3 regions of the Paenibacillus kandeliae genome follow, and region 3 is predicted to be linked to each of the others. Evidence: riboswitches for the same ligand, from Rfam matches in the RefSeq annotation. Region 3 holds a riboswitch; each other region holds the start of a gene.
The links. A riboswitch is a leader RNA that binds a small molecule or an ion and turns the genes downstream of it on or off. The one in region 3 is predicted to bind cyclic di-AMP.
Positions count from the first base shown of each region.

Region 1 (4,257 bases), on a different contig from region 3:
GCCCGGATGGCAGATACATCAAGCCAACCGTCTGCAATCCATAAAATAATGCCACATTCAGCAAGCCCGAAATCGCATAAGCACGCCAGTTTTGCTTCCAGCGAATAAGCCGTCTGCGCGGCAGCATAATGATCATGAGCAGCAATCCGCCGATCAGTGTACGAAGCCCGGCAAACAGCACCGGCGGTGTATAGGCAAGCGCCACCTTATAAATCGACCATGAAATGCCCCATAAAAAAACCAGCGACGCAATCAGCGCCAACCGTTTCATTGGTGTTAATGTATTCAACGTTTTACCCTTCCTTTCCATCAAAAAGCACGTAAAAGCTGTCAGACGATGTCAGCCAGCACGTTACATCATACGCTTTTTGTAGGCAAAACGCAAAGGAAAAACACAAAGCAAAAAGAAACCTCTTAATCCTGCATATCTAGCATCCGTTCCAGCGGCTCGGCATCGACCAATGTACCCTTCGATACCTTCAAATACTGATATTCTCCATCGATATGCAGCTTTAGCAGCCCATTTTCAAAATCCGTATGCATCTTCTTAAAAAAGACACCTTCCGCCACAATGGGTTTGTCGGTTTCGTAACGAATCTGGTAGCCTTTTGGTGTGTGAATCACATCCACTTCCACGCCATCCTCATGTGTTTCTTCCAAATTGGCTTTCATCCGCTGTACCGCCACAATATGCAGATCGATGGCGCCCAGATGCTCCAGCAGGTCATTGATCAGCGAGCCGCCAGTCATTTCCTCCCAAAAGGAACGTACCGATTGCCCGATAATAAGCTGTGTCACCTGACTGCGGTGTGCTGCCATGGCGATCGCCTCTGCCAGATCGCGTCCTTCGCGCTGCACGACCATAAAAGTACCGCCTGCTTCTTCGGTCAGCTTTTTCCAGCTGTTGTAGTAATTCTGGTCTTCCATATCCAGTTCGCTCACGGGTTCATCCAGTATACTCAGTACGATCAGTGGTGCCTGAAGCAGCTGGGCGAGCCGGATGCCGCGCCGAATCAGCCGTTCCCCATTCAGATTGTAGTGTACACCGACCATGATCTTTTCTTCGTGCATGACCTGTAACGCCCCTTTGTATAAGTATCAATTGTCATAAGGTAGATGCCAGTGTCCCCAAACGGCTAACAAGCCGTTTGTTCACGCCCATACAGACACTTAACCAGCATAGACTAAAAAGAATAATATGCGCTGCAATAATGACTCAAAAAATTCCGCTCCGCAGGTAAAGAAGATACGGTAGCTCTGCTATTTGCTTGATTGCTTTCGGCACCGATCAGGCTTTTCTGCCAGTCCACTAGTGCCTCGCTTGCCAGATGGGTGCGGGTAAAGCCCCATTGCGATTCATGCTGCTGCATATACTGTGCCGCCTGCATGCCCGTCTGCCCTTTGAGCCTCGTAAACACAGATGCCCATTTCACCAGATCCAGATGAGTCGTACCGTCGGAGAATTCAAATTCTGCCCAGCCCGCTGCACCACTGCCACACATACGCAGCAATCCGCAATGCAAAAATTCGCAGTGATCCGGCAATGCCAGCCGTTGATGGTCATATACAAACAGCTCCATATGACGGATACGCGCCGTATCAACAGCAACACCATGCGGACGGACAATCTCTTCAACGAGCGGAACAGCAGTCATGATCATTTATACATACACTCCTTGTAATGTGAGGTTTAGTTGTGAGCCATCATAGGACATTTCCATGACAGCGTAAATGAAATCCAATCTTCATCCTTGCCGATTTGGGATGGAAGATAGTCATGTAATCGGATTCATCACAGCGATTCGCAGCCGCATCGTCATAATGCTCGGTTTTGCTATTGTTTTCGCAAAATTGCAGGAAAATGAAATAATATGGCGTAAGCAAGCGAATACGAGAGAAAAGTCATTGCATCATCTGCCTGAACCATCAAATTGACACAAAACCACATTCTGTCTGCCTTTACTTTGATCGTGGACGGGAGTATGATTCGTCTCAAGTTCATAAATTTCGGCATATCGCTGTATGCGTATGTCGTTACCAGCTGAATGTCCGTATGTTGTACTGCCATCTGGGCAGAACAAATTGTGCGGAGAGCGGGGGAACCAGCGAGAAGTGCCATAGGTGCTTTTCAGGGGTGAATCGGAACAAGGAGACATGTGGGGAACCGCAGATCCTGTCCGTAGGGAGACTCTTACTCCCGAATCCGTCAGCTAACCTCGTAAGCTGAATTAAGAGAGGCGACAATGATCATGACATCCGGTAGGGCACCGCTGTGCGCTGTTCGGAATGCTTGAGAAGCGGCGAGAGTACCTCTTGTGCGGCTTCTTTTTTGTTTGCCTTCACACATTGGAGGAGAAAAGAGATGGAGTTGGAGCAGGAATCGGAGTTACCAAGGTCTTATGTGCTGGTATCTCCGGCGACGCGGGCAGGAGAGCAGTTTATGCAGCTGCTCAAAGTCAAAGGAATCGATTTTGCCGCGATCGTGAACAGCTATAGTGAGAAAGTAAGAATGGAACGGATGGGCATCCATCATGTACTGCTGCTGGATACGCAGCGTCAGGATGAATGGTGTCTACCGCAGATGACGGTCGGGAAAGTGTATCTGTTTGAGCGGAGTTTGCCGTTGTGCTGCCGTTATATCCAGATGTGTCGCTCGTGGACAAGCGATCCGATTTATGTCATTACCGAAAGCAGCAACTCACGTATGATTTACAAAGGTCTGGGCGCAGATTATATTGTCCATACGAATGGCGGCAGTGTCGCCTTTTTGTTGTGACAGTGTGAGCAGTCTCATCTCCACCATAAGCAGGTATAGGGATAGAGAATTAACCATCATGCCGCTGCATACCGTTCCATCGGCAGCAGACGGTACATACTTATGAAGTTTGGAGATGATCGTATGACCGATAAAGTAGCACTCATTGCCGGAGCAACCGGATTGGTAGGCAGCGCGCTGATGTCTATTTTGCAAAAGGCGCCGGAATACCGGCAAATCATCGTTCTTGTACGAAACCATGTACCAGAATGGGAAAGCATGAAGCGGGTGAATCAGGTTGTCGTAGATTACGAACACTTAGAAGATCATCTGGATCTGCTGGTTGCCGATGATGTGTACTGCTGTCTGGGCACTACGATCAAAAAAGCCGGTACACAGGATAACATGTACCGGATCGATGTTACTTATCCGCTGACATTGGCGCAGCTGGCGAAGCGGCAGGGGGCTACCCAGTTGCTGCTGGTCAGCGCGATGGGTGCAGACCATACATCCAAAATCTTTTACAACCGGATCAAAGGAGAACTGGAGCAAAAGCTGGCTGGGCTGGATTATCCGTCTTTCTCTGCGGCACGCCCTTCGCTGCTGCTTGGCGAGCGTCAGGAATTCCGCGCAGGGGAACGTATTGGTGCCGTGCTTGCTAGAGCATTATCCCCGCTTATGGGCGGCGCGTTAGCCAAGTACAAGGCGATTCCTGCGGAAACCGTAGCGCGTGCGCTTTACCGGATAGCCAGCAAGGAACAGCGCGGGGTGCATGTGTACCACTCAGACCGTCTACATGAGCTGGGCGCTGTCTCTGATTCTGCACCGGAGCGAGTGACTTCCTGAATCCGATATCTACGTAGGCTGTACGGAATCATGCAAAGCGGCTACAATAAAGGTTGGCGAATCGGCGCCTACGCCTAGCCAGATCAAGATGATGGGCAGCATGCTGCTGCTGCGGAACGGAGAATGAACAATGCCTCAATTGGATGACAAACAGGCGGCAACCCAGATTGAGAAATGGATTGCCTTTTACGATATGGACAATCCCAAAGCATGGGACAAGGACGACTATACCTTTGTACAGCAATCGTGCCGGTATATGCGCACGGCGGTACAGACGCTACGTGGCAAGGGCAATGCCAATCCAGCGGAGCGTAAGAAGATTGCTAGCGGGCTAGAGGATTTTATCGAGGATTCGTTTATGGACGATCCGAACGAATGGGAGCCGGAAAACCGCGCCTTTGTGAAACAGGCGATGGCGGCGCTGCGGCATGCAGCCGGCGTATTGAAAAAGTAACAAAATGAAGGGTGCTTGCTGCCCATCGGCGGCAATGCCCGAATTAGCAGGAGGTTGGTATGAATATCAATCCAGAACTTGAACCTATGATGGAACATAAGCTGGACGTAGAGCTTTGCCCTGCGACAGATAAGCATATTATTTGCAATATGTATCCTTTTTATTTGTATGACATGTCGGAAATCTGGGATCGCACACCGAA
Region 1 is NZ_JBFDUZ010000005.1:47,349-51,605, reverse strand. Features, by position in the region: gene ABXR35_RS20330 (DMT family transporter) at 1-289, opposite strand, end outside; gene ABXR35_RS20325 (universal stress protein) at 415-1,071, opposite strand; gene ABXR35_RS20320 (hypothetical protein) at 1,185-1,661, opposite strand; cyclic di-AMP (ydaO/yuaA leader) riboswitch at 2,062-2,240, shown strand; gene ABXR35_RS20315 (hypothetical protein) at 2,363-2,776, shown strand; gene ABXR35_RS20310 (oxidoreductase) at 2,900-3,601, shown strand; gene ABXR35_RS20305 (hypothetical protein) at 3,732-4,055, shown strand; gene ABXR35_RS20300 (GNAT family N-acetyltransferase) at 4,115-4,257, shown strand, end outside.
Region 1: another riboswitch for cyclic di-AMP. It lies ahead of ABXR35_RS20315 (hypothetical protein); the one in region 3 lies ahead of ABXR35_RS23200 (resuscitation-promoting factor).

Region 2 (4,257 bases), on a different contig from region 3:
TACAGAGGAGGCAATCGCATGATCGGAACATGGATGGAAGAGATCAAGTCCATTTTACGTACCGAATTAAGCAGCCTGGAAGACTTTCTGCTGCCACCTGCCGGTGATGTGGAAATTGCTCAAGTGGAGCAGGCTATGAATCTCTCATTTCCAGAAGAGTTGAAGCAGCTATATCATACCCATAACGGTGAGTCTCGCAACGGTCCGGGCTTGTTTTTTGGACTGCAATTTCTGAGTTTGGACGAGATGCTCAGCGAGTGGAAAATCTGGTCTGATTTGCAGGAAGAATATGCAGATCTGGGCGATCATTACTCTATTCCGTCGGGCTGGGTGAAGGAGCAGTATATTAACCGGAATTGGATTCCTTTTTGTCATGATGGTGGAGGGAATCATCTGGGGATCGATCTGGACCCTGATGAAAATGGAGTTATCGGTCAGGTGATTAACTTCGGACGCGATGAGGAAACGAAGTTTGTCATTGCTCGTCACCTTGGTGAATTTATCCATTTCATGCGGGATACGGTGCGGGAAGGCAATTACACAGTAGAGCAAGAGGAAGGCATGGGCTACTGGATGTACGGTCGTAACGATCAGGCACGATTGCTACGGGACGCCCAGCAGTTTGCGCTCGGTGATGTGTTGTCAGCGTCAAAGATTCCGGCGTCAAACACTGATTTTGCGGCCTGGATGGGACGTCTATCCCAGCCATGGCAAGAATTGATTCGGCAGCAAAATGCTACGCCTGAGGAATTTGTTCGCCAATACCAGATTTTTCTGATCAACGAGAATCTAAGCGATCTAAGCGGCTTGGAACGTTGCAGCGAGGTGCGCGAACTGAGCCTGTCACGCAACCAGATTATGGATGTACAGCCGCTTGTAAATTGTAGCGAATTGAAAAAGCTGTATTTGCTAAACAATCCGATTCACGATCTGACGCCATTATCCAATCTGAAGTATTTGCATAGCTTGAACATTGCGGGCACATCAGTAACCGATCTAACGCCACTTGCCACTCTGTCAAGGCTGACAAAGCTATCTTGTAATGATACGCCGATAGAGGATTATCGTCCGCTATTGAAGATAAAGACATTAACTACGTTGACAATTTCAGCACCTTCACATAAGGCGGCTCAGGTGATTAGCGATATGCAGCAATTGCGTCATCTGACAATTCATGATGCACATACATGGCAGCCTCAGGATTGGGAGATGATTGGCACACTGCCTTTATTATCGTTAACCGTTAATGGCGGAACATGGGACAATGCCGATCATTTACGTGCATTCGAGCAATTGCAGGAATTAACCTTTCAACATTTGTATTTGCAGGATGCTTCTGCACTTGCAGACCTTCGCTCTTTGCAAAAGTTAAGTCTGCTGGATAATAGCGATATTTCTCAGTTAGAATCGATTACGCGGTCAACGACGTTGCGTAGCTTTACAGGCAGCTTTGCACAATTCGATCAGATTAAGGACGGTTTTAGTCAGCTGGTTGACTTCTCTAGTCTGACAGGCGATCTCACCAATGAACAGTTTGAAATCTGGTCCAACTATAATCGGCGCTAATTGCCAATATACCTACCGGAGCGCATGGTGCTCCGGTTTTTTGATATGCAGACCGATAGATCATAGTATATAGATAGGCATCCAATCGATATTGAAAATAATGACATATCTTTTTTCAGTCAGTTGCGAAAACATTGCGTGGCACAATGAAACAAAATGTAAAAAGTGAGTAAATGGGAGTAAAGCAGAGAAAAAAGTAGCTTGCGACAGGTAGCAATTTACTAAACTTTTAAAAATCAAACTTGTGGTCAAAAAGGGCTTTTTTTGCCTTTTTGATCTGCTTTACTCTTTCGCGCGACAGGCGTAATATACATTTCAGGATTTAGAGATTCACCGGTAACGGGAATCATTTTTGTTCAGAATGAACCATAGCATCACAATGTTTCTTGTTCTTTATTGCTGAGTTTCCGGTTATGCCGGAAAACGGGGGAACCAATTGTCAGGATGATCGGAGGTGTGAGAGCCGCCGACAGACTGCATGGGGTGAATCGCTTAGCACCGGTAACCATGGGACCGGCGCTGGGCGTAGGGCGACTCTCACCGCCCGAATCCGACAGCTAACCTCGTAAGCGGAAGTCGAGAGAGGAGTGTGGAACTTGTGCCGACACGACACAGGGTAAACAAAGCTCTGTGTTTTATTGTGCGCTTTTTGGGAATATTCTGAACCTTGTACAATCAATTACGCTTAATTTCCGATATGTGGACAGCCATTCATCAACTGTCCGCCGGAAAGCGGGGGAACCAATCGTCACGCTGTACAAAAGCTGATACTGCTTAGGCAACGGCTTTGCACAGCATGGACATGGGGTGAATTCCGGGATGACCGGAACGGGCAATCTTCCAGCCCGAACCCGACAGCTAACCTCGTCAGCGAATCAGGGAGAACTTATATCCGGCTTGAACCGGCGAAGGGATTGCAGGCATCCGATGATGTCTGTACGAGTTTCGTGCGGTCAATAGGGGAAGCCCGGTGAAAAGTTCCATTTTACCGAGGCTTCTTTTTTTATGCCCAAATTCGGGATAACACCATTTGACATGTAATTAATTTGGATTGAAGGAGTTACGTATCATGCTGGATTTGATCATGATTGTGTTGGTATTACTCATTGCATTCGCGCTTGGAGGACTGGGAGAATGGTCGTCCAGAGTGATCGGGGAAAGAGGGAAGGAACAATGACCTGGTTATTATGGATTATCATTGCAGGCGTACTGTTATATCTATGTTATGCCCTGATCTATCCCGAGAAATTCTAAACCGAAACCAACAGAAGAGAGTGGAGTGAGTATGTTAGCATACATCGGAGTTGCCGTTACCTTATTAATCGCGCTGTTACTGGCTCGTCCTATGGGCTTGTATATGGCTCGTGTATTTGATTATAAAACAGGGCGTCTGGATCGCTGGTTCGGACCACTGGAAAAACTGATTTTCAAAATCGGCGGTATTCGTCAGAGCAATCAAACGTGGAAGCAATACGCCGCAGCGCTCTTGGTCAGCAATACTATCATGCTGCTAATCGTGTATATCATTTTCCGATTACAGGATAAGCTACCGCTGAATCCTGCTGGTATCGCGGCGATGAGCCCGGATCTAGCATTTAATACAGCGATCAGCTTTATGACCAATACAAATTTACAGCATTATAGCGGTGAAAGCGGTTTGTCGCTGTTCTCGCAAATGACATCCATTATCTTCATGATGTTCGTCTCACCAGCTACTGGTATTGCTGTAGCCATCGCCTTTATTCGCGGTCTGGCAGGCAAGCCACTCGGTAACTTTTTCGTCGATCTGACACGGGCGATTACACGCATTTTGCTGCCACTAGCAATTGTGGCTGCACTGGTGTTTATCAGTCTGGGTGTACCGCAAACGATGCATACTTCCGTGACAGCAACGACCATACAGGGCGCACAGCAGGAGATTGGCATGGGACCGATCGGTAGTTTCCTAGCGATCAAGGAGTTAGGTAATAACGGCGGCGGTTTCTTCGGAGCCAACTCAGCGCATCCTTTTGAGAATCCGAATGGACTGAGTAATATGCTGCAAATGCTGCTGATGCTGCTTGTACCAACGTCATTGCCATTTACGTATGGACGCATGGTAAACAATCTGAAGCAGGGTCGCGTATTATTCGTATCCATGGCGATGATGTTTGTTGTTATGCTGAGCGTATCGCTGTATGCGGAGCATCAAGGCAATCCGCTGATCAATCAACTGGGATTGCAGCAAAGTGCAGGCTCCATGGAAGGAAAAGAAGTACGATTTGGCGTAGAGCAATCCTCGCTCTATTCTGTCGTAACGACCGCTTCTGAAACGGGAGCAATCAATACGATGCACGATACACTGACACCGATTGGTGGAATGATAACAATCAGCAATATGATGCTGAATACCGTGTTTGGTGGTTCTGGGGTCGGTATGATGAACGTGCTGATGTATGCGATCATCTCGGTCTTCCTATCCGGTCTGATGGTAGGACGTACACCGGAATTCCTCGGTCGTAAGATTGAAGGAAAAGAGATGAAGCTGATTGCGGTCACATTGCTCATTCAGCCGCTGCTTATTTTGGCACCGACAGCATTGGCATTGACCTACTATCCAGATACAATCTCCAATCCGGGTTTCCACGGACTGACCCAAGCCCTGTACGAATTCACATCCTCTGCGGCTAACAACGGATCAGGGTTCGAGGG
Region 2 is NZ_JBFDUZ010000001.1:1,573,481-1,577,737, forward strand. Features, by position in the region: gene ABXR35_RS06900 (SMI1/KNR4 family protein) at 19-1,566, shown strand; cyclic di-AMP (ydaO/yuaA leader) riboswitch at 1,954-2,154, shown strand; cyclic di-AMP (ydaO/yuaA leader) riboswitch at 2,239-2,454, shown strand; gene kdpF (K(+)-transporting ATPase subunit F) at 2,740-2,820, shown strand; gene kdpA (potassium-transporting ATPase subunit KdpA) at 2,852-4,257, shown strand, end outside.
Region 2: another riboswitch for cyclic di-AMP. It lies ahead of kdpF (K(+)-transporting ATPase subunit F); the one in region 3 lies ahead of ABXR35_RS23200 (resuscitation-promoting factor).

Region 3 (4,257 bases):
GCCGTTTATGAAACTGCTTGCCGTTGCCGTAACCGATGCCGAGCAGATTGCCCATGATCATACGACGTGCCGCCGCCTTGGGATGCATCACCAGCCCAGTCATGATCAGATCATCCCAGTCGATCAGCGTCTCCGCTTCCGGCATCTCGCTGTGCAGACGGGACAGCGCTTCGCGAATCGCTTGCGGTGAGGCATTTTCTACACCGATGTCGCCTTTGCGTGTTGCTTCGCTTTCGGGTATGAACGCATGCTTGCAGCCCGGTACTTCGCGGGAGACAATTTTACGAATGCGTTCCCCTGCATGATCAGGGTCCGTCAAAATAATAACGCCACGACGCTCCTGTGCCAGTCTAACGCGTTGGATCACCTGCGAACCGATGGCAGAGCCGCCCGTTTCAATCGTGTCCGCATCTACTGCACGCTTGATCGCTACCGTGTCATCCCGTCCTTCTACAACAATTACCTCTTTGATCACTTGATCTGACGCTTCCCTTCTGGGCCGTATGGGGCAGGATGCTGCCCTGCTCATCCGTATGATCGGCCTTGTGCATATTGTCCTCAGTATAACAAAATAACAAACAAAAAGAAGGGGAAGATTCCCCTTCTTCTGTTGGTTCTATTCACGCTCATGGTTAATAACTATTATATCACAATTCAGCGCTATCAGCGCAGCAAGTGCATCTTCCGCTACCTGTCTTACGGTTTTACCGGACCGATCACATATACGGTATAACCGGATTTGCGACCGAATGCTCTTGCTTGACTCAGGCTGTCAATATATACGTCAATCTTATTGCCATTAATGGCGCTGCCTGTATCTTCTGCACGACGATAGCCGACACCTTCGATGTATACCCACCATCCCATCGGGATGACACTCGTATCTACAGCGATGGTACGTCCTTCTGTTACTCGTGTTCCAGAAGCAGTCGTTGTACCAAGCCCTGGCTCCTGAGAGGAGTACGCAGTCAGCGTTACATTGTTCAATACTTTGGCATAAGAGAAATCTTTATCCGAATGAGATGACGAACTGGCAGCGAGCAGTTTTGGTTGCTGCTTTTTCGTTCCGACAGCGACAACCTTATCTTGCACCTCAGCAGTCGTTTTCTTATCGATCATGCGCTTGGAGACAAATTCTCCATCTTCGTATGTTTTTTCAACATATTGGACAACCTTGCCTTTTTGTCCGCTTTGGACTAGCTTCGTTTTGCCTTCCAGCAATGTGCTGTCCTGTTTTTTAACAACCTGATAAGGCAGTTCGACAACCTGCTTGGCTACAAAGGAAGTCGTTCTAACCAGTTTAATATCCATATCGTGTTGTACTGCTGTTTCGACCGTTGGTGTCAACTTGTCCTCTTCGCCGAGGTCAACGCCAGCTTGGTCGAGTGTACTGCCTACTGTTTTGGCAGTAGTGTACACTTGTTTCGTTTTGCCATCAGCCGTAATATTCACGGCGACCGCGTGGTTCACATACACTTTGTCCCCATCTTGGATCGCTCCGTTCATGGGCATGGAAACTTTGTCTTGCGGCGCAACCGTAATGTTCTGTTCCGCCAGCAGATCGGAAAGATTCAGTTTGCGTGTTTCGACGCTCTGAGCTTTGCCATCAACGATCACATAAATATTTTTGCCTGCCTGCATATACAGAAGCCAGAGTGCCATGGCGATTACCATAACAACTGCCAGCGAAGTGAATAAGGCAAAGCGTAGATTTTTTTGCTTCCAACGCAGCGCGTAAGACATGCTGGATGAGCGTGAACCATGGGTTTCTTTGAAAGGAGCAATTCCCACTTCTTCCGTCCTCCTTACATAGTCTCGCCGTCTTGCTGTATCTTAAATGAGTTAAGACGCGACTATATCAGAATTTCCACAGGCGTTTATCGTGTTTACGAATACCGGCGCATTTCGGTAATCGTTTCGTGTTGTGCAATGTGCCTGCGCCATGGTCAGTCCAAGCGGCTTCCGTTCCCGAACAGTGAAAATCCGGGTTTTCTCATCTTACCTTTTCCTTTTGCACAAAACAAAAAAGCCTTGGGAAAAGTGCAAGAGCAACTCTTCCTGGGCTTCCGACGACTGTACCATCTTGGAAACTTTTAGAAAATGAGAGGTTGCCTCTGCATCGCTTACGAGGTTAGCTGTCGGGTTCGGACATTCATACTGCCTGTATAGATTGCCCTGTGAAACGTCCTCCGCTCATGGCGCAAGTAAATTTCAATTCACCCCAAAGACCCTGTATCAGGAATCATACAATCTGTCTTCCGGTATTGCCGGTTTCAAGTGAATGAAGACAGCTGTTGGTTCCCCCGTTCTCCTATGTAGGAAACTCAGCGAGACCGAATCATGGAATCTCGTTCATAAACAACAAGATTAAATCACTGATGAAATAATATCCCGAACTCAACCCCACTGTAAAGCAAACCTCAACTCCGTTTTTCAGAAAAAGTGGTTAAAAACTTGTAACATTTGAGCATTTAGTGGTTAAAATTCATTCATATATCGTTCTAGCTCGGTTTTTCGGTGGTTTTTCTCCCTATTTCATCGTATACCAAATAATGCCAGTGCATTTTTCGTTGTAATTTCACTAATTTCTTCCAGAGAAACACCTTTTAGCTCGGCAGCTGCCTCTGCTACCAATGTGACATATCCTGAGTTATTTCTTTTACCACGATATGGATGTGGAGTCAAATAAGGGGAGTCTGTTTCTAGTAATAATCGGTCCATTGGAACCTGCTTTAGCACCTCTTTTGGCTGCTTGGCATTTTTGAAAGTAATTGGTCCACCAAATGACAAATGGAAGCCCATATCGAGACACATTTTGGCGGTTTCCCAGCTGCCAGAGAAGGAGTGCATAATGCCGCCAACTTCGGATGCTTTTTCCTCACGCAGAATACGAACAATGTCTTCATGCGCATCTCGGTTATGGATCACAATCGGCATGTTAATCTCGCGTGCAAGACCAATTTGTTCACGTAGGACGCGGTGTTGCACATCTTTGGGTGATTTATCCCAATGATAATCCAGACCAATTTCACCAATGGCAACGACCTTTTCATGACTGCATAAAGATGCAATCCACTCCAGATCACCCGGCTGCATCGTGATCGCTTCTACCGGATGCCAGCCTACCGCTGCATAGATAAAATCATACTCTTCTACTAGCTTCATCGTCGTCGGGATCGTCTCTCGGTCAAAACCAACATTTACCATTCGTGTCACACCGGAATCGTACGCGTTTTGAATCACTTCTTTGCGATCCTCATCAAAATCTTTTGAATCCAAATGGGTATGAGTATCAAATAACATTCATATTCGCTCCTTTACTGCCGTAATTCCGTTATTTTTCTTCTATAGAATAGAAATGAGTTAGACATCTTGTGAAAAGTCAGATGCAGAGCAGATTTACCACCTGTCTGCATCGTTTATTCTAATGATTTGCTTGTTTAGATTTCAAACTCCATTTGCGCCGGACCGAGCTTATCCTCGAAAATATCCGCTACCGGCTTGGACAATTTGTGTTTTACCCTTTCCAACTTCTCCTGTGGGAAATACAGATGATATCGTCCACGATGAATACCGCTAATCGAGCGCACAATGTCCGACACCTCGGAAATTTCCTGTACTTTATTTTGGCGATTCAGCAGCAAAATCTGCTTTTCCTTTTTCGGATCGCCCGGACGGAATACATCATACGGTAGATCTGTCGGAAAATCGATCTCTAGATCGTATTGTGGATGCAGCCCCGCTTCAGCAAATTCATTACGAATCTGATCAATGATGTCCATATCAATCAATTCTGTCTCTACATACTTATATAACCGACGATCCATAAAGCGTGCACACACATCCGCCAGAATTTCGTCCTTTTCAAGCGTCCATTGCATAAAGGTCGTCTGCACAAGCGCCTCATCCAGCAGCAGGTATTCCTTTACATTGAGTGTTCCTCTAAACAAGGAAGGCAGCGGATGCGGTAAGAATGCGAAGTCGTATCCATCATGGAACAATTCTTTGGCACGATGGAAAATATGACGCAGCACAATATCGGAACTGCGTGTAACCGGATGGAAATATACCTGCCAGTACATTTGATAACGTGACATCAAATAATCTTCAATCGCGTGCATACCGGATTCCTTGACCACTACCCGTCCTTGATGGGGACGCAATACGCGAATGATCCGATCCATATCAATCGTGCCATAATTTACGCCAGTAAAATACGCATCCCGCAACAAATAATCCATGCGGTCGGCATCCAGC
Region 3 is NZ_JBFDUZ010000009.1:11,577-15,833, reverse strand. Features, by position in the region: gene rnmV (ribonuclease M5) at 1-475, opposite strand, end outside; gene ABXR35_RS23200 (resuscitation-promoting factor) at 697-1,791, opposite strand; cyclic di-AMP (ydaO/yuaA leader) riboswitch at 2,106-2,340, opposite strand; gene ABXR35_RS23195 (TatD family hydrolase) at 2,536-3,303, opposite strand; gene ABXR35_RS23190 (HD domain-containing protein) at 3,441-4,257, opposite strand, start outside.